Regions from separate parts of the Rhodopseudomonas sp. G2_2311 genome, predicted to be linked through region 2. Evidence: riboswitches for the same ligand, from Rfam matches in the RefSeq annotation. Region 2 holds a riboswitch; each other region holds the start of a gene.
What was found. Region 2 has a riboswitch for cobalamin ahead of VRZ08_RS06000 (hypothetical protein). Riboswitches for the same ligand answer to the same signal wherever they lie in the genome.

Region 1: it holds a riboswitch for cobalamin, as region 2 does, so the genes downstream of both, VRZ08_RS04570 (DUF1636 domain-containing protein) here and VRZ08_RS06000 (hypothetical protein) in region 2, are expected to answer to the same signal.
Region 3: it holds a riboswitch for cobalamin, as region 2 does, so the genes downstream of both, VRZ08_RS18795 (cysteine-rich small domain-containing protein) here and VRZ08_RS06000 (hypothetical protein) in region 2, are expected to answer to the same signal.

What each region holds. Positions count from the first base shown of each region.
Region 1 is NZ_JAZDRK010000002.1:344,875-351,524, forward strand. Features, by position in the region: gene bluB (5,6-dimethylbenzimidazole synthase) at 1-279, opposite strand, end outside; gene cobT (nicotinate-nucleotide--dimethylbenzimidazole phosphoribosyltransferase) at 306-1,361, opposite strand; cobalamin riboswitch at 1,458-1,656, shown strand; gene VRZ08_RS04570 (DUF1636 domain-containing protein) at 1,763-2,194, shown strand; gene cobU (bifunctional adenosylcobinamide kinase/adenosylcobinamide-phosphate guanylyltransferase) at 2,191-2,721, shown strand; gene cobW (cobalamin biosynthesis protein CobW) at 2,725-3,729, shown strand; gene cobN (cobaltochelatase subunit CobN) at 3,863-6,650, shown strand, end outside.
Region 2 is NZ_JAZDRK010000003.1:116,838-123,487, forward strand. Features, by position in the region: gene cbiE (precorrin-6y C5,15-methyltransferase (decarboxylating) subunit CbiE) at 1-364, opposite strand, end outside; gene VRZ08_RS05980 (cobalt-precorrin-6A reductase) at 363-1,145, shown strand; gene cobJ (precorrin-3B C(17)-methyltransferase) at 1,112-1,873, opposite strand; gene VRZ08_RS05990 (precorrin-2 C(20)-methyltransferase) at 1,870-2,598, opposite strand; gene VRZ08_RS05995 (precorrin-8X methylmutase) at 2,595-3,224, opposite strand; gene VRZ08_RS06000 (hypothetical protein) at 3,221-3,784, opposite strand; cobalamin riboswitch at 3,894-4,099, opposite strand; gene tcuB (tricarballylate utilization 4Fe-4S protein TcuB) at 4,216-5,322, opposite strand; gene tcuA (FAD-dependent tricarballylate dehydrogenase TcuA) at 5,309-6,613, opposite strand.
Region 3 is NZ_JAZDRK010000016.1:58,038-64,687, forward strand. Features, by position in the region: gene VRZ08_RS18775 (amidase) at 1-840, opposite strand, end outside; gene VRZ08_RS18780 (substrate-binding domain-containing protein) at 1,004-2,188, opposite strand; gene VRZ08_RS18785 (MarR family winged helix-turn-helix transcriptional regulator) at 2,347-2,790, shown strand; gene VRZ08_RS18790 (acyl-CoA dehydrogenase family protein) at 2,954-4,099, shown strand; gene VRZ08_RS18795 (cysteine-rich small domain-containing protein) at 4,163-4,498, opposite strand; cobalamin riboswitch at 4,690-4,889, opposite strand; gene VRZ08_RS18800 (histidine phosphatase family protein) at 4,942-5,517, opposite strand; gene VRZ08_RS18805 (Crp/Fnr family transcriptional regulator) at 5,695-6,426, shown strand; gene VRZ08_RS18810 (Crp/Fnr family transcriptional regulator) at 6,440-6,650, opposite strand, start outside.

The DNA of each region.
Region 1 (6,650 bases), on a different contig from region 2:
CGCCGCCACCTCGTTGCAGCGCAGGAAGTTGGTGCGGATCCGCGCCCGCATCTCGGCCGAGTCGACGCTGATCCAGCGCCACGGCTGGCTGTTACCAACCGATGGGGCGAGCTGGGCGAGGTCGAGCAGCTGATCGATCAGCTCCGGCGCGACCGGATCGGTCGTGAAGCGGCGGACGTCGCGGCGCCACGCGATCAGCTCGGCGAACTTCTCCCGAAACGCTTCGTCGAACACCGGCGGGTTGGCGTTGGCGGCTGCGATCTCGGCCGGATCGGTCATCGCCGCCATCTTGTTCAGCACCGTACTCACAGCTTGCCCGCCAGCACGTCGGCGAGATCGGCGACGTCCGTGAGCAGCCGCGAAGCGGCGCGCACCAGCGGCACGGCGAGGATCGCGCCGGTGCCTTCGCCGAGCCGCAGCCGCAGATCGAGCAGCGGCGCGGCATCCATCGCCTGCAGCGCGAGATCATGGCCGCGTTCGGCCGAGCGATGGGCGAATACGCAATAATCGCGGGCTTCCGGCGCCAGCCGCACCGCCACCAGCGCCGCGGCCGTGGCGATGAAGCCATCGACGATCACCGGCCGGCGCTGCGAGGCGGCGCCCAGCACCGCGCCCGCCATCATGGCAATCTCCAGCCCGCCGAACTCGGCCAGCACCTCCAGCGGTGCGGTGGCGGGGCTGCGCATCGCCGCCTTTTCGATCGCCGCCTTCTTCTTGGCCATGCCGTCAGCATCCTGGCCGGCGCCGATCCCGATGCTCTGATCGAGCGGCGCCGGGCCGAGGCGGTGCAGCAGCAGCGACGACGAAGCCGTGTTGCCGATCCCCATCTCACCCAGCGCGATCACGTCCGCGCCCGCGGCGATCTCGGCGCGTGCCAGTTCGGCGCCGCGATCGAGTGCCTGGCACGCCTCCGCGACGCTCATCGCCGGCTGACGCGCCGCGTTGGCGGTTCCCATCCGCACCTTGGCGTCGATCAGATCGGGATGCTTCGGCAACTCGGCGGCGACACCGGCGTCGATCACCCGGACGTCGACATGGTTGGCGGCTGCGAATGCGTTGGCGGTGGCCTTACCGGCCAGATAGGTCATCACCATCGCTACCGTCACGGCGGACGGATATTGCGACACGCCTTCTTCGGTCAGGCCATGGTCGCCGGCGAACACCATCAGCACCGCGTTGTCGAGTTGCGGCGGTTGCGGGTGCCGCATCATGGCGAGTTCGATCGCGAGGTCTTCGATCCGCCCGAGCGAGCCGAGCGGCTTGGCCTTGCCGTCCACCCGCGCCCGCAAGGTTGCTTTCAGCGACGGGTCGACCGGGGTGATCGACGGCGGCTGCCAGGTGACGAGGGTTTCGGTCGGCATCAGATGGTCCTTTGGTTCGGCAAGGCGCGCAACTGAGGCAAACGCGCAAGCCCGGTCAACACCACCTTCGCGTTGTTGACCCGCAACAGCGTCGCAGCTAGCGTGCCGGACGATGGTCCTTCCGCAAGGAAGGTGAAAAGGGAAGCCGGTGGGAGACGCGGTGCGTCTCGATCCCGGAGCTGCCCCCGCAACTGTAAGCGACGAGCCATCGCCGAGGCCACTGGGAATTCCTGGGAAGGCGGCGAATGGCGGCGACTCGCGAGCCAGGAGACCTGCCATCGCGTATTGTGCTTTGAAGGGTCGTCGGGGCGGGGTGCACCGGACGGAAGCAGTGCGGACGGCAAAGGCCTCTCCCGCGCGTTCCGACAAAGCTCGATAGCTGACGCGATGATTCGAGCCCGATGGATTCCGAGCCCCCTGCCGATGTGAGCGCCGACCCGCCGCGCATGCTGCCTGGCGCGCCGGTGATGGTCAGCGTCTGCACCACCTGCAAGACGATCGACGGCGTCGCCGTCGGTGCACCGATGCTGGAAGCCGTCCGCGCCGCGCTGGCCGGCGCCGGCGCGGTGCAGGTGCGCGCCGTGCAGTGCCTGTCCGCATGCAAGCGTGCCGCCACCGTCGCGGTGTCGAGCGAAGGCGGCTACACCTTCGTGTTCGGTGATCTCGATGGCGCCGGCGGCGCTGACGCGGTGGCGACGTTCGTGGCCTCCTATCAGGACAGTCACTACGGTTTGGTGCCGTGGCGGCAGCGACCTGAAGTCCTGCGCAAGGGCACCGTCGTCCGCCTGCCGCCGCCGCAATGGTCTCCCGACGATGGGCGGGCGCCGGCATGAGCGCGCTGATCTCCACCCTGGTGCTCGGCGGCGCGCGCTCCGGCAAATCGGTGTTCGGCGAACGGCTGGTCACAGGCAGCGGTCTCGCCAGGATCTATCTCGCGACTGCCACCGCCAGCGACGACGAAATGTCCGATCGCATCGCGCATCACCGCGCCCGCCGTGGTGACGGCTGGACCACGATAGAGGAGCCGCTCGGGCTGGTCGATGCGCTGACCCAGCACGCCGGCCGCGGCCGCGCCGTGCTGGTCGATTGCCTGACGCTGTGGCTGTTCAACCTGATGGAAGCCGGCCGCGATCCCGAGGTCGAGGCGAGGCGGCTGGCGCGCTATCTCGGCGTCGCCGCCGGTCCGATCGTGCTCGTCTCCAACGAAGTCGGCCTCGGCCTGGTGCCGGAAACACCGCTCGGCCGCGCCTTCCGCGACGCGCAAGGCCGCCTCAATCAGACTATCGCTGCCGCCGTGCCCCACGTCGCCTTCATCGCCGCCGGCCTGCCGCTGTGGCTGAAACGCCAATCAGGAGAGTAGTTCATGACCGCCCGCGTTCCCGTCACGGTGCTCACCGGCTTTCTCGGCGCCGGCAAGACCACGCTGCTGCGCGCGCTGCTCAATCAGTCGAGCGGCCGCCGCATCGCGGTGATCGTCAATGAATTCGGCGATGCCGGTTTCGACGGCTCGCTGGTCGAGGATTGCGGCGCGTCGGTGTGCGCGCCGGGCGACATCGTCGAACTCACCAACGGCTGCATCTGCTGCACGGTCGCCGACGATTTCATCCCGACGATGGAAAAGCTGCTGAACCGCGACACGCCGCTCGACGCGATCGTGATCGAAACCTCCGGGCTGGCGCTGCCGCAGCCGCTGCTGAAGGCGTTCGCCTGGCCCGCGGTGAAGACGCGCGCCACCGCCGACGGCGTCGTCACGGTGGTCGACGCGCTGGCGCTGAGCGAAGGCCGGGTGCCGCTCGACGACGATGCGGTGAAGGCGCAGCGCGACGCCACGCATGACGATCCGATCGAGGAAGTGTTCGAGGACCAACTCGCCTGCGCCGATCTGGTGGTGTTGTCGAAGAGCGATCTGGTCGCGCCCGACCAGCTTGCCGCGCTCGAAGCCAAGCTGGCGAGCCGGGTGCGGCCGAACGTCCGCATCGTCCGCTCGCATGGCACGCTGGCGCCGTCGGTGCTGATCGGGCTCGATGCCGAAGCCGAGAATGATCTTGCATCCCGCGCCGGCCATCATGCCGAAGGCGAGGAGCACGATCACGACGATTTCGACTCGCTGGTGATCACGCCGCAGCCGGCGGAGACGCTGGACGCCATGAAGGCGCGCGTCGGCGATGCGCTGGGGCTCGAGGGCGTGCTGCGCGTCAAGGGCCATGCTCGGGTCGCCGGCAAGCCGGCCCCGGTCGTGGTGCAGGCGGTCGGCTCGCGCATCGATCTCGCCTTCGCCCGTCCCGATGCCGAGCGTCCCGACCATCTGGTGGTAATCGGCCTCAAAGGCTTCGACGCCGACGCCGCCCGCCGCGCGCTGGCGGGGTAGTTCATATGCCTCTCCCCGTCATTGCGAGGAGCGAAGCGACGAAGCAATCCAGGGGCATCGGCCCCGAGTCTGGATTGCTTCGCTTCGCTCGCAATGACGTAGAGAGGGTGGTCGCACAGCAACGGTGCTCCAGATGCACCTGAAGCTCGACACCAGCGTCAGCATCGACGACGGCGATGTCGCGCGCGATCTTGGTCAGGCGACGGCCGATATCGTGGTGTTGTCGGCGGCCGACAGCGATCTTGCGGCGTTCGGTGCTGCGCGGGCCGGAATGCCGGACGACTATCCGACGCTCCAGCTCACCAATTTTCTGGCGCTCGGCCATCCGGCCTCGGTCGATCTTTATGTCGAGCGCACGCTGGCGAAAGCCAAGCTCGTCATCCTGCGGATGCTCGGTGGCGAGGCCTACTGGCCGCATGGCGTCGACAGCCTGCGGCGCGATGCGCTGGCGCGGGGCGCGCAGTTCGTCTGTATTCCGGGCGAGATGGAGTGGAATGCGGAGCTGGCTGCGCGTAGCACCGCCGATCTCGACGATGCTCACGCGCTGTGGCGCTATTGCAGCGAGGGCGGCGCCGAGAACATCCGCTTAGCGCTGCGCTACGCCGCCTGGATGATCCTGCGCGACGACTGCCCGCCGCCGCCGCGGCCGATGCCGGCCGCAGGGGTCTGGCCGGCCGAGCCCCTGCCATCGCAGCGCCGCCGCGCGTTAGTGATCTTTTATCGGGCGCTGGCGGCGAGCGGCGACACCGCGGCGATCGCGGCGCTGCGTGACGCCCTGGCTGCGCGCGATTTCGATCCAACCTGCATCTTCGTGACCAGCTTGAAGGATGCGCGCTCGATCGCGTTCCTGCGCAGCGTGCTCGCCGCGACGCCGCCGGACGTCATCATCAATGCCACCGCGTTTGCGACCGCCACCGCCACGGACGATTCCGGGGTACTGGCGTCGGCGGATTGCCCGATCCTGCAGGTGGCGCAGGCCGGGGTGACGCGCGAGCATTGGGAGCAATCCGGCCGCGGTCTCAATCCGCGGGACCTCGCCATGCATGTCGTGCTGCCGGAGGTCGACGGCCGTGTCTTCGCCGGCGCCGTGGCCTTCAAGCAGCGCGGCGGCGACGCCGAATTCGCCCCGACCGTGTATCAGCCGCTGCAGGACCGGATCGATGCGGTCGCGGATCTGGCGCAGGCCTGGGTGCGGCTGCGGCATCAGCCGCGCGACCAACGCCGCGTCGCCATCGTGCTCGCCAACTATCCGAATCGCGACGGCCGGCTCGGCAACGGCGTCGGCCTCGACACGCCGCAATCGCTGCACGACCTGCTGTTCACGCTGCGGACGGAAGGCTATCTCACCCGCGAGCTGCCGGCCGACACGGCGGCGCTGATGGAGCGGCTGCAGCGCGGCCCGACCAACGAACTGAAGGGCCGCGCTGATCGGGACGGCGGCGTGAACTGGCCGGTGGCGAACTACGCGGCGGCGTTCGCGGAGTTGCCGCAGGCGGTGCGCGATGCGGTGACCGCGCGGTGGGGCGCGCCCGAGCAGGATCCGCATGTGGCCGATGGGGCCTTCCGTCTCGGCCTGCATCGCTTCGGCAACATCCTGGTCGGGGTGCAGCCGGCCCGTGGCTATGCAATCGATCCGAAGTCCAGCTTCCACGATCCCGAGCTGCCGCCGCCGCATCATTATGTGGCGTTCTATCTGTGGCTGCGGCAGGTGTTCGGCGCCGAAGCGGCGATCCACCTCGGCAAGCACGGCAATCTCGAATGGCTGCCGGGCAAGAGCGCCGGGCTGTCGCGCGACTGTTTCCCGACTGCGCTGCTCGGGCCGCTGCCGCATCTCTACCCGTTCATCGTCAACGATCCCGGCGAGGGCATCCAGGCCAAGCGGCGCAGCGCTGCGGTGATCGTCGATCATCTGACGCCGCCGATGACACGCGCCGAGCTGCATGACGAGATGGCGCGGCTGGAAGCGCTGGTCGACGAATATGCGATGGCGGCCGATCTCGATCCGACACGCGCGGACGCGATCGCCGAGGACATCATTTCGCTGGCACGGGCGACGCGGCTCGACGAAGACGTGGCGATCGATCGCGACACCGCGACGCTCGATGCGTTGCGCGCGATCGATGCGCATCTGTGCGATCTGAAAGAGATGCAAATTCGCGACGGCCTGCACGTGTTCGGCCGCACGCCGCTCGCCGCCCCGCGCGACGAACTTCTGGTGTCGATCGCGCGTCTGCCGCGCTCCGAACTGAAGCCGCAGGATGCCTCGCTGCATCGCGTGCTGGCGCGGGACCTCGGACTCACCAACCCCGACGGGACCGAATTCGATCCGCTGACCCGCGATCTGGCTGTGCCCTATGCCGGACCGCGCCCAACAGTCCTCGCCGAGCTGAGCGATCGGCCATGGCGGACCCATGGTGACACCGTCGAGCGCGTCGAAGCGTTGGCCTTGCGGTTGGTGTCGGCTCTTCATCAAGCTTCACCCTCTCCTGCGGGCGATGAGGAGAGACTGCCTCACACTCAGCCCGTGCTCGACTGGATCGCCACATCGCTGCGTCCAGCGATCGAGGCGTCCGGCGATGCCGAGCGCGACGCGCTGCTGCGCGGGCTCGACGGGCGGTTCATTCGGCCGGGGCCCTCCGGCGCGCCGACCCGCGGCCGGCCCGATGTGCTGCCGACGGGGCGTAATTTCTTCGCGGTCGATGTCCGCGCGGTGCCGACGCCGTCGGCGTGGCGGATCGGCCAGCTCGCCGCCGAGCGGCTCATCGAATCCTATTGGCAGGAGGCCGGCGAATGGCCGCGCTCGATCGCGCTGTCGGCGTGGGGCACCGCCAATATGCGCACCGGCGGCGACGATGTCGCGCAGGCGCTGGCGCTGATCGGTGCGCGGCCGACCTGGGAAGATGCCACCGGCCGCGTGACCG
Region 2 (6,650 bases):
AGCCGAGCCGCGCCGCAGCCCACGCAAAGGTTGATGGCGCCGGGACGGCGGTCCATTCCTTGGGCGCGAGATGATCGGCCAGTACCGCGCCGGCGCCGTGCCAGAACGGATCGCCGGAGCACAGCACCACGACGCGGCGGCCACGCTGCGCCAGCACGTCGGGGAGCGAGGCCGCGAACGGCACGCGCCACGGCATTGTGGGCTTGTTCAATGCGGCGACGAGGGAGAGATGGCGATCACCGCCGACGATCAGTTCGGCTGTGTCCAGCAGCGCCCGTGCGCGCGCCGACAACCCGTCGAGGCCGTCCTCACCGATTCCGACGATGGACAGCCAGGGCTGCGTCGTGTCATCGCTGCGGATCATGACGCTCCCTTCATCGCATCGCTCGCGCGTGTTGATCCTCGGTGGCACGGCCGATGCCTCGGCGCTGGCCAGGACGATCGCCGCCGAGCCCAACATTGACGCGGTTCTGTCGTTCGCGGGCCGTACCGATCACCCGAAGCCGCCGCCGATCCCGTTTCGGGTTGGTGGTTTCGGCGGCGTCGGCGGTCTGGTCGATTACTTGCGCGCCGAGCGGATCGAGCGCGTCGTCGACGCGACGCATCCGTTCGCGGCGCAGATGAGCCGCCATGCGGTGATCGCCTGCGCCGAAGCCGGTGTGCCGCTGCTGGCGCTGGAGCGGCCGGCGTGGCAGGCCACCACTGGCGATCGCTGGACCGAAGTCAATGATCTCGATCAGGCGGTCGGTGCGCTCGGCGCTGCGCCGCGGCGGGTGTTTCTCGGCATCGGCCGCCAGAACCTCGAATTGTTCGCGTCGCAGCCGCAGCACGCTTATCTGGTGCGGCTGGTCGATCCACCGCGCGGGCCGCTGCCGTTGCCGAACGTCGATATCGTGGTGGCGCGCGGACCGTTCGATCTCGCCGGCGACCGCGCGCTGCTGCAGGCGCACCGTACCGAGATCGTCGTCGCCAAGAACGCCGGCGGCGATGCAGCCGTCGCCAAGATCACCGCGGCGCGCGAACTCGGGCTGCCGGTGATCATGGTGAAGCGGCCCGCGGTGCCGGATCGGCACTGTGTCGCCACGGTCGCCGACGTGATGGCCTGGCTTGGTCACGACAGCGCTCCAGAGAACCGCGGGGTGTAGACGAAAGCGGAGCCGCTGCGACGCGGAATGATCTTGGTCTGCGACGAGCCGATCATCACCAGCGTGCGCATGTCGGCGCGTTGCGGCACCGCCTCGCCGAGCGGCGCCACGTCGATGCGTTCGCGCGGATCGCTGATAGCGGTCGCAAAGATCACCGGCACCGACGCCGGATGGATGCTGCGCAGCAGCTCGAAGGCGCGGCCGAGCTGCCAGGGGCGGGCTTTCGAGATCGGGTTGTACAGCGCGATCACGAAATCGGCTTCCGCTGCGGCGCGCAGCCGCTTCTCGACGGTCTCCCACGGCTTGAGATTGTCCGACAGGTTGATCGCGCAGAAATCGTGGCCGAGCGGCGCGCCGATCCGCGCTGCAGCGGCGAACATCGCGCTGATGCCGGGGAGCACGCGAATGTCGAGCTCGCGCCACGACGGATCGCCGGCCTCGATCGCCTCGAACAGCGCCGCCGCCATCGCGAACACGCCCGGATCGCCGGAGGAGACGATGACGACATGCCGGCCCTCGGTCGCCAGCCGCAGCGCGAAGCCTGCGCGATCGAGTTCTTCGCGGTTGTCGGAAGCGTGCCGCTGCAAGCCGTCGCGTTCGGCGACGCGAGCGACATAAGGTGCGTAGCCGACGATATCGGTCGCATGCGCCAGCGCGGCGCTGACTTCCGGTGTGATCAGTTCCTGCGCGCCGGGCCCGAGGCCCGCGACAACGACAGATCCGGTCATGGCCGTCGCCCCTGTCCGTGGACCAGCACGATCGAGAAGTAGGGCGCGTCGTCGGTGGTCTTGTCGGCGAGCGGCATCACCACCTGATCGGCCATCGCGCCGCGCTCGACATAGATCGCGCGATCGAGCAGGCCGGCGTCGTCGAGGGCGCGGCGCACCTTCGGCAGATTGCGGCCGAGCTTCATGATCACGATCGCATCGCCGGTGGCGAACGCCGCCTTCAGCCGGTCCGGCCCGAGCGTCGCTGGCACCACGCAAAGCACGTCGTCGCCGTAAGTGATCGGCGTGCCGCTCGCGGTCCAGCACGCCGCCATGCCGGAGATGCCGGGGACGACTTCGACGCGGACGCGCGGCGCCAGCCGGCTGTGCAGATGCATGAACGAGCCGTACAGGAACGGATCGCCTTCACACAGCACGACGACGTCGCGGCCTTGCGCGATGTGCTCGGAAAGCCGCGCGACGCATTGTTCGTAGAAGCTGCGCAGCGTCGCCGCATAGGCCGGATCGTCGAGGGTGATTTCGGTCGTTACCGGATAGTCCATCGGCTCTTCGATCACGCCGTCCGGTAACAGTCCGTCGGCGATGCGGCGGGCGTGACCGGGGCGTCCGGCTTTGCGGAAATACGCCACCACCCGCGCTTCGCCGACCAGCTGCGCGGCGCGGACGCTCATCAGGTCGGGTGCGCCGGGGCCGACACCGACGCCGTAAACGGTCGGTGCGCTCATTCGCGTTCGCTCGCCAGGGCGTTGATTGCGGCCGCGGTCATCGCGCTGCCACCGCGGCGGCCACGCACGATCACGCAAGGCGAGGGCGAGTCCGCCAGCAGCGCTTCCTTGGATTCGGCGGCGCCGACGAATCCGACCGGGATGCCGATAATCGCCGCGGGGCGCGGTGCGCCAGGCTCTGCCAGAATTTCGAGCAGGCGGAACAGCGCGGTCGGCGCATTGCCGATCGCCACCACCGCGCCCTGCATCCGGTCGCGCCATAGATCGACTGCGGCGGCCGATCGGGTGGTGCCGAGCTGTGCGGCAAGCGCAGGAACGTCGGGATGGTTCAGCGTGCAGATCACCTCGTTGTCGGCCGGCAGCCGCTTGCGGGTGACGCCGTTGGCGACCATCTGGGCGTCGCACAGGATCGGCGCCCCGGCCTGCAGCGCGGCGCGGCCGGACGATACAAATCCGGGCGTGAACGCGATGTCGCCGGCGACTTCGACCATGCCGCTGGCGTGGATGATACGCACCGCAATCTTTTCCTCGTCGGGGGTGAACCGATCGAGCGCGGCTTCGGCGCGGATGATCGAAAACGACTGACGATAGATCGCGTCGCCGTCTCGTTCGTAAGCGTAGGTCATCGGACGGCGTCCTCGATCAGCTCGGGGAGAATGGAGGGATGCTGGTTGGCTTCGGTAGTCGCGCTCTCGCTCGGCGCGTCCATGGCAGAGATGCTGAGGCCCGCGGCGAGGGCGAGTTGCATCAGGATGGCGTGTGCGGCATCGCCAGCGCGCTGAATGTAAAGCCTGTTCAGGCGACGGAGCGTCGTGGGGGGCAGGTTAGTGATCAGTTCGCTCGGAACGTCGGGCTGCTCGCGGGTAGAGAGGACCGCGAAGGCAATGCGTCGGCTGCCGGCGAATGCGGCGATTGCTTCGATGGCTTCACGGCAAGGATGCGCCTGATCCGGCAGAGCGATCAGGAGCGCGCGTAGCGGCGACGCGTCGAGGGAGCGATCACATGCCTGCGCAGCGAAGCTTCCGAGATCGCTCACGCACAATCGGTTGGCGTTGCCGGGCCATGCCTGAACGAAGGCCGCCAGCGTCTCGGCGCAGGGCGACAGCACCGCGATCTCGGCGGGGTCCGGCGGAAGCGACGGCTGAGAACCGGCAATGACACCGGGATGGAGCGCAGTGGGCGGCATCGCGCCGAATCTCGTCGGTTGGCCATCGCGGGCGATGGCTCAAAACCGGCGAACGGACCTGCACTCCGGACCGCCGAAAGACATCCCGGGGCACCCCGCCCGAAACGACGTCATCATAGCAGGCGACGGCAGGTCTCCTGGCTCACGGGTCGTCGCCGATGCAGCCTTCCCGGAATATCTCCAGTGGCGTGTTGCGTCGGCTCACCGTTTACAGTTGCGGGGGCAGCTTCGGCTCGACCGCTGCAAGGCAGCGTTCTTCCGATATTCCCTCTTCGTCCTGTCCGAGGACAGGACACCGTCGGCGCGGGATGTTTGGGACGGAAACGGCGAACTGTCAATCGACCATCATTGGCAACTGGCCGCCGAGAGCCCTCATCAAATTCGCGCCAGCTTGATCGGGATCAAGGCGTATCGCCGGAGGCCTCCGGGGCTCACGCCAACGTGCTGCGGCGGCTGTCGATCGCCGCACGCAGCAGCGCCGCCGCCCGGAACGGCGCGTGCAGCGCCTTGCTGAACGGCAGGGCGGCGAACAGGCCGAACACCAGCCCGAGATGGGTGGTGAGCAACAGCCCCATCGCCGGCGTGCTGCGGAAGCCGAGCACCGCGAGCCCACTGGAGCCGACCAGGGTGAGCAGAATCAGAAACGCAACGTTCAATCTGGTTTCGCCGCGATCACTCGGCGCAGGATCGGCCCACGCTTCCAGTCCCAGCAGCCCGACAGCGCCGACGGTCATCGTCACGCCGCCGCCGAGCCCGAGCATCACCGGCAGGCTGGCGACCGGGTAGGGCGCCATCACGCCCAGCAGGTGATGATAAGCCGAGGCTACGATCGTCGACAGGCCGCTGAGCACGAAGCCGCCGGCGGTGAGGTGATGCAAGATCCGTCGCCGCTGCGAGGTTCGCTCATCATGGTCATGGCAGCCGGGTCCGCCGCCGCCGAGGTGGCGCAGTGTGACGATGTCCGACAACGCGATCGGCAGCGCGCGCACGATCTCGCTGATCGTCGTCTTTGGCGCGATCGTGCGCCAGTATCGCAGGGTCGCCAGCGTGATCGCTGTCACCGCCCACGCGAACGTGCCGCCTGCGAGCCCGGCCATCGCCGGCCACGGCAGCACGCGATAGAACGCGCCTTCGCCAGCGTATGTCGTCCGTAATGCTTCTGGTGAGCCCGTGCCCAGCACCAGCGCGAAGGTGATCAGCAGCGCGAGCGCGACGGTGGCGGGCACGGCGAGCGATGAGGCGCGAAAGGCGCGACCGAGCGCGGGCGGCCACAGATGGTCGGCATAAGAGTGCTGCCGCAGTTCGGCGAACGTCGCCGGCAGATTGACGGCGAACGGATGCGGTGGTGCGTACTGGCAATCGTGCCAGCAGCCCTGGCAGTTGTGGCACAGGTTCGACAGGTAGCTGACGTCGCTCAGGCTGAAGTTGTGCTTGCCGTCGATCGCTGGAAACACCGGGCAGAGCCCATCGCAATACATGCAGGCGCTGCAGATCCGCAGCACGCGCTCGGCTTCGAGCATCGGATCAGCCGCGGACATGGCGCGCTGCCTCCTCACCTGCGATCTGGCCGAATACTGCCGATAGGGTGATGCCGAGCCCGGCGAGATAGCCGCGGCGCAGCACATTCGCAGCCATGATCATGCCGGCCGCGAACAGATCGTCGTGGCGGCGACCGTCGGCCTGGACCACCCGCATCGTTGCATCCACCTTGATGCCGTAGTGCACGAACGTCAGCCCCGGCCGCATCGGATAGGCGGCAAATGGTGGCTCCGCGATGGTACGCGCGGCGTTGGCCGGGGCGGCATTGAAGTCCTCGATGCTTTGCAACAGAGCCGTGGGATCGATCTGCAGCGCGGCAGCTAGTTCGCCGAGGTTCGGCGCAGTGACTGGCGCCAGGGCGGATGGCGCGGCACGGGCGAGGCCTTGGGTATCGAGCACCAGATAAGCGATCTGGCCGGGGCAGGCGGCGATCCTTGGTCCCCATTTGGCGTAGTGCGTTGGCTGCGATCCGGCCCCTGCGACATCGATGCGCGCGCCGGATCGGTCGACCACGAGGCCGAGCGGAATCGACGTGATCCGGGTAACGATGCCGCCGTCGAATTGCGGGCCGCGCGCGTCGACCGGAACGACATGACAGGTGGTCGGATCGCCGATCGTACAGCCGCCGGCCGCGATCAGCAGATCGAGCAGACGACCGTCCGAATAAGGCGTGCCGCGGACCATCCAGCCTTCGGCGGTGCTGCCGAAATTTTCCTGCAACCAGGCGGGGTCGGCCCCGGGGCCACCGGCACAGACAACGACGCTCCGCGTGCGGATGGCGGCGTCCGCCCCAGCGGATCGGACGTTGATCGTCCAGCCTTCGTCTTCGGCACGCTGCAGCGACCGTGCCTCACTGTCGTAGCTGATCGCGACGCCCATCCGGTCGGCGGTGGCGTACAACGCGTTGATCATCGCCTTGCCGCCGCCGAGCGGAAACGCGGTGCGGCGGGAATACGGCATCACCCCGGTGCCAGGCGGCTGTAGATGCACGCCGTGCTCGATCAGCCAGTCGGCGATGCTGCGCGCGCGTTCGATCAACAGTTCCGTCAGCACTTGGTCGGTGCCGTCGCCCGTGACGCTGCGTAGCTCGGCGCGCAGTTCATCCGCTGTGTAGCGATCAGGGACATAAGCCTGTGGCGTCTCGTGGGTCAGCCGGAAATTGCGGCCGTGACGGGCGTTGCCGCCGCGTAGGGGGCGCGGTGCCGCTTCGAGCAGGCGGACCGAAGCGCCGCTGCGGCGCGCGGCGATTGCCGCGCAAAGACCGGCGATTCCGCCGCCTATCACCGTCACATCCCACAGCAAGATGCGGTCAATCCGGTCGAGATGA
Region 3 (6,650 bases), on a different contig from region 2:
GATGCCGATCTTCATGCCCTTGATGCCTTGGCCGAGCGCCTTGGTGTACTCGTGCACCTTGGGCGCGCGGATGCGAGGGTCGTAACCGTCGTCGCCCGCGAGCACTTCGAGCAGCAGCGCATTGTCTTCGACGTTCGCCGTCATCGGCCCGGTGTGATCGACATAGATCTCGATCGGCATGATGCCCGTGTAAGGCACGAGGCCCCAGGTCGGCTTCATGCCGTAGGTGCCGCTGAACGACGACGGCATCCGGATCGAGCCACCCTGGTCGCCGCCGATCGCCATATCGGCCTCACCCAGCGCCACCACCACAGCGCTACCTGAGGACGAGCCGCCGGCCGAGTAGCCCATCTTGTGCGGGTTGTGCACTGGGCCATTGGAGCCGGTGTGGCTGCCGCCGGACATGCAGAAATGCTCACAATGCGTCTTGCCGAGAATCTCGCCGCCGGCGTCGAGGATGCGGGTGACGACGGTGGCGTCGAAGTCCGGCACGTAGCCTTCGAGCGTCGAAGAACCGTTCATCATCGGCACGCCGGCCAGCATGATGTTGTCCTTCAGCGCGACCGTCTTGCCTTTGAGCTTGCCGAAGGGCGCGCCCTGCACGCTCGCCTTGCGATACCAGGCGTTACGTTGGTTCTCGTCCGGGCCGGGTGTGTAGCCGGGCGTGCGCGGGTACTTCACCAGGGGCACTTCGTCGGGCAGCGCCGCAACCACGTTGTAGGCATCGATCGATGGCTGCATCAGCCCACGAAACGAGACGATGTCCTCGTCGGTGAGCGACAGGCCGCACTGATCGGCGACTTCGAGAAGCTGCGTCGGGGTGGGAAGCGAAACGGCCAAGATCATTCTCCTGCGCGTAGGCGGATCGGCGATGCGGGCCCGGGGAAGGCCTGGAGCGGCGCACGCACGAATGGCGCCGCGCCGCGGTGATAATACATACGGAAATATTTTCCATTTCAAGTATTATTTTGCGACTGAATAGCGCGAGCGCGAATGGCGCCGTCTAGAAGGTGCGGAGCAGCTTGAAATCCAGACCGTCGGCCTCGGCAAGGTGCATCGTCATCCGTGCACGGCCGTCTCTGATCGTCACGTCGCCGCGGCCGCCCTGGTACACGACATTGCGCGCCGCCTGCAGCAGCGAGCGGGCCTGCAGCGTCTGCGCCTTCTCGGCAATCGTCGCCAGAAATCGCAGACCTTCATAGTTGGACTGCCCGACCGACCCGATCGGCGGCGCCGTCGGTCCGAACATCCGGCGATAAGAATCGCGAAACGCATCGTTGGCGGTGCAGTCGTAACAGCCGAAATAGCCCGATGCGCAGAACAAGTTTTCGGTGTTGTCGGCGCCGATGCCCAGCAACACCGTCTCGTCCATCGCGCCGGCCAACCGGAGGACATGGCTCGAAAGCCCAGCTTCGGCGAAAGAGCGATTGAACGTCACGCTGTCGTTGCCGATCAGCGAAATCAGCACGACGTCAGGTTGGGCGGCGCGGATCCGGTCGAGATGCCGTTCGTGATCGTCCTCGCCGAGCGGCACGAATTCCTCGCCGACCACCTTGCCGCCGGCATCCTTGATGTACTTCTTCACAGCGCGATGCGACAGCCATGGCCAGACGTAATCGCTGCCGATCAGGTACCAGCGCTGCGCCCTTTTCTCCCGGGCCAGCCAGTCGATTGCCGGCCGGCTCTGCCAGCGCGGCGTCTCCCCGATCGCCATCACGCCAGGAGCACGCTCGCCGCCTTCATAGACCGGCGTGTAGATGTAGGGCACGCGACCTCGGATGGCGTTCCGCAGTGCCACCCGCACTGCACTGATGTGCGAGCCCATCACGATATCGACGTCGTCGTAGTCGACCGCCAGCGCAACCCGCCGAGCGACATCCTCGATCGGCCCCCCGGCATCGCTGAACACCAGTTCGACCTCGCGGCCCAGGATGCCGCCGCGCTTGTTGATTTCCGCAGCCGCAAGCAGCGCCGCATTGGTCGAGGCCGGTCCCCACAGCCCGGGCGAGCCCTGGAAGGTGACGAAATTCGCAACGCGAAGCTTGTTGCGTGCGCGGCGCGAGGCCGCGCCGCCGCCGTCTCCCGGCCCTTCCACCCAACGCGCGTCGGTAAGCGCGCCGCGCTCGAGAAGACCGAGCGGCGGCACTCCATAGGCGCCACTATGTCCGAGATCGACAGCCGAAAGCACGCCCTCTCCTGCCAGGTGCGGGTGATCCCGCCGAAGTCCCCTCCCCGGGTTCGACGATCGATGCTATTCGAAAATATTGAATCTTCAAGGATTGCTGTGCATATAGATGCAGCAAACTGCGCATCCGATTCACTCAGACGGAACGATAAAGTCTCATCGTGGCCAAATCGCCGACCCGCAATCCGCCGATCACCGAACACCTCGCCTATCTGCTGGCGCAGGCCAATCGGGAGATCAACCGCCAGCTCGAAGCACGGCTACGCAGCGAAGGGGTGCCGGTCGAGCAATGGCGCATCCTCAAGGTGCTGTCCGACGGCAAGGGCCATTCGATGGGCGAACTCGCCGAGGCGGTGCTGCTTAATCATCCGACCCTGACCAAGATGATCGATCGGATGGTTTCGGATTCGCTGGTGTATCGCGTCCAGGATCCGGAGGATCGCCGCAAGGTGCTGATGTACACCTCCGACCGCGGCAAAGCTCTGACCCAGCGTCTCAATACGTTGGCGCTGAGCCAAGAGGCGCATATCGCCGAAAACTACGGCGACAAGGCCACCGCCGAGCTGAAGCGGCTGCTTGAAAGCCTGATCGACAGCGCCACCTGAGCGCCCTCCATCGTCGCGCATGCTGCGGCTGCGAACAGCGCAGCCGCCTGCAGCGACACGCCGCAAGATACGGCGGTCGCAACGTCTATCCTGCACCGCCGAACTGGCCTAGATCAGCGGGCGATGCGCCGTGCCAAGCGGCCGCCCATTCGAGTGAGGAAACATGGAATACCGATCGCCCTGGATGACCGAAGAACTGGACACGTTCCGCGACCAGTTTCGCAAATTCCTCGCCAAGGACCTCGCACCCCATGGCGACAAGTGGCGCAAGCAGAAGATGGTCGATCGTTCGGCCTGGCTGAAGCTCGGCGAAATGGGGGCGCTGTTGCCCAGCGTTCCGGAAGAGTATGGCGGGCTCGGCGCCAGCTTCGCCTATGATGCCGCGGTCTATGAGGACATGGAGAAGATCGTCCCCGACGCGCTGTCCGGCGTCACCGTGTCGAGCGGCATCGTGGCGCACTACATCCTCAACTATGGCTCGGAAGAGCAGAAGCGGCGTTGGCTGCCCGGCATGGCGCGCGGCGAGCTGATCGGCGCGATCGCGATGACCGAGCCCGGCACCGGCTCGGACCTGCAGAGCGTGCGCACCACCGCCAAGCTCGACGGCGACGACTACGTCATCAACGGCCAGAAGACATTCATCACCAACGGCCAGAACTGCGACCTGATCATCGTGGTTGCCCGCACCGGCGGTGCCGGCGCCAAAGGGCTGTCGCTGATCGTGCTGGAGACCAAGGACAACCCCGGCTTCAAGCGCGGCCGCAACCTCGACAAGATCGGCCTGCACGCCTCCGACACCTCCGAGCTGTTCTTCGAGAATGCCCGCACGCCGAAGGAGAACCTGCTCGGCGGCGAAGAGGGCAAAGGCTTCGTGCAGCTGATGCAGCAGCTGCCGCAAGAGCGCCTGATCATCGCGATCGGCGCCGTGGCGGCGATGGAGCGCGCGGTCGCGCTGACTTCGGAGTATACGCGGGAGCGCAAGGCGTTCGGCCAGCCGATTATCGAATTCCAGAATACAGCTTTCACGCTCGCCGAACGCAAGACCGAAGCCTTCATCGCACGGGTGTTCGTCGACTTCTGTCTGGTGCAGCTGATCGCCGGCAATCTCGACGCCGTCACCGCCTCGATGGCGAAATGGTGGACGACGCAGAAGCAGGTCGAGACCGTGGACGAGTGCCTGCAACTGCACGGAGGCTACGGCTACATGCAGGAATACCCAATCGGCCGGATGTTCATCGACTCGCGGATTCAGAAGATCTATGGCGGAACCAACGAGGTGATGAAGCTGCTGATCGCCCGCTCGCTCTAACGCGAAAAATGCCGGCGCCTCCGCTGCCGCTGCAATCCAGCGGTGCGGAGGCGGCGGCAATGTTCAGTCGCCGCTTTCCGAGACTTCACGCTTGAGGCGGCGCGGATCCTGGGGCTGGCTGTCCCAAGGCACCGGCCGCTCCAACCAGCGCTGGATGAAATTCCACGACCGCCGATAGCCGTTGTGCGGCAAGGTGCAGTCCGAACAATCCTTGCGCGTCAGCCCATTGCGATCGACGAAGGTCTTGTAGGGGCCGGGGCACTGATAGGCGCTCAGCGGGCAGTAACAGAACAGGCAGTTGAATTCCCGCTCGACGCCGCGATGGCACGGCAGAAACGGGCAGGCCTCGTTGGTGAAGCCCTTGAAGGCTTCGTTGGTCGTTGTGTCTTTCGGCTCCATGACCGTTCCCTCGCGCCGCAGCAATTGGCCGCCGGCTCGATCGCGGCGGCGCTGTGGCTGATTCTGATTGAAGGGGGATGAGTGCTAGGCGATGCCAAGCGTCGCGTGACGCTGCTCCTGCGCCGCGCGCGGCTTTGCCTGCTAAGAGAATTCGGTCATCGCTGCTCCGCTCTCGACCCGCCGTCGATCGGTTAGATGCTTCCGTCTTCGGCCGGTCTCCTGGCTCACGGATGTCGTCTGGATCGCCTTCCCGACGCCGATGGCGTCAGTGGCATATGATCCGGACAGATCCGCTTACAGTTGCGGGGGCAGCTACGGATTTGGCGAAAAACACCGCACCGTATTCCCAGTTTCACCTCGCACGCGAGGCACCGAAGACGTCAAAACCAGAGCACGGGGCTGCAGCCTGTGCAAGCAAAAAGGCTTCGTTCTAAACGGCCAGCCTAACCGACTACGCGATTGACCCAGACGATCCGCCAGCCGGACGAACCCAGCCGGTCGATCTGCGTCAGCGACAGCGGATCGATCACAAAGCTGAGCGCAGCCTCGGGGGATGCCTTAAGGGCAATCGCCAGTACGGCGCGAATGGTGCCGGAGTGTACCACCAGCACGACGTCACCAGCGGGCAGCCGCGCCAGACCGCGCCGCACCCGTTCGATCTGATCGACGAAGCTCTCGCCGCCCGGCGGCGCCAAGCGCGCCGCATCCTGCCAGAATGCATCGTAGGCCGGGCCGAGTTCGCGCGACAGATCGTCGTGACGGCGCCCGGTCCAGCTGCCAAAATCCTGCTCGCGGAAATCGGGGTCGAGCATCGCATCGAAGCGGAGTGCTGCGGCGGTCTCGCGCGTACGCCGGCTCGGGCTTGCGACCACCGTCGCATCGTGCGGCAGTTTTTCGCCGAGCGCAGCGAGCACCGCAGTGTCGCCGAGATCGACCGGCGCGTCGGGAGCGTGAATCACGCCCTTTGGCCCATCCACCGGCGCATGCCGCACCAGCCAGAGCCGGCTGAAGTCGTTCATCGGTCATCCTCGCGCAGTCATGATTCGTCCGACAGAGCACGTCAGAGCCATGCCTCGCAAGCGACGACGACCGCTGCCGCCCGGCGTCCGAAAAAATAGAAACCTCTGCCGCCTCCCGGAGTTGAAGCCCCCAAGTTCCATCAACCCTATCAGATGATCTAACTTGAAAGGCGGACCATGAAGGATGTCCATCGCGTCCTGATCGACAAACTGCGCGAGCATTCCCGTCTGTCGGCCGATGACCTCACCGCAATCCGCAATTTGAGTTTTACGCTGCGGGAGCTCGAGAGCAGCGAGGATCTGATCCGCCAAGGCGAAACGCCGAAGGGCGCCGCACTCGTCGTCGAAGGCATGGTCGGACGGTACCATTTGCAGCGAAACGGCCGCCGCCAATTCCTGTCGTTTCACATGGTCGGCGACCTGCCGGATGCGCAGGGGGTTTTTTTGGAGCGGATGGATCATTCGCTGTGTGCGATTGGGCACGCGGTGACGGCGATCATCCCGCATCGGGAGATCCTGCGGATGTTCGAAGCCCGGCCCGGTCTCGGCTTTGCGATCTGGCGCGAAACCCTCGTGGACGCGGCGATTTTCCGCGAAGCGATCACCAACAATTCGGCCCGGACGATGAAGGCGCGGATGGCGCATCTGTTCTGCGAATTGTTCTACCGTGCCGAGGTCTCGAAGCTGACCGACGGTAACTCGATGCAGCTCCCGATCAGCCTCGCCCAACTCGGCGACACGCTGGGCATGGCGATCGCCACCGTCAATCGCACGATCTCGTCGCTGCGGGCGTCGAAGACGATGGACTTCCGCTATGGGGTGCTGACGATCCGCAACTGGCAGGGGCTCGCCAAGATCGGCGAATTCGATCCCGGCTACCTGCACCTGAAGCGCGCACCGGCGCGCTGAAGCTCTCCGAAAGCTACGCGGCAGCGTCGTCCGGCTCGGGATAGACCCCGCGCAGCACCACGTCGAAGTGCTCCTTCACCGCATCATTGCAGCGGCAGGCCCGCGACCGCAGCTTGTCGGCATCGTCGACGATCAGGGCGCCGCGCCGCGTCGTGAGAATGCCCTCCTGGCGAAATGCCTGCAGCACGCGGCTGGTGTAGCTGCGGCCGACGCCCATCATCGCG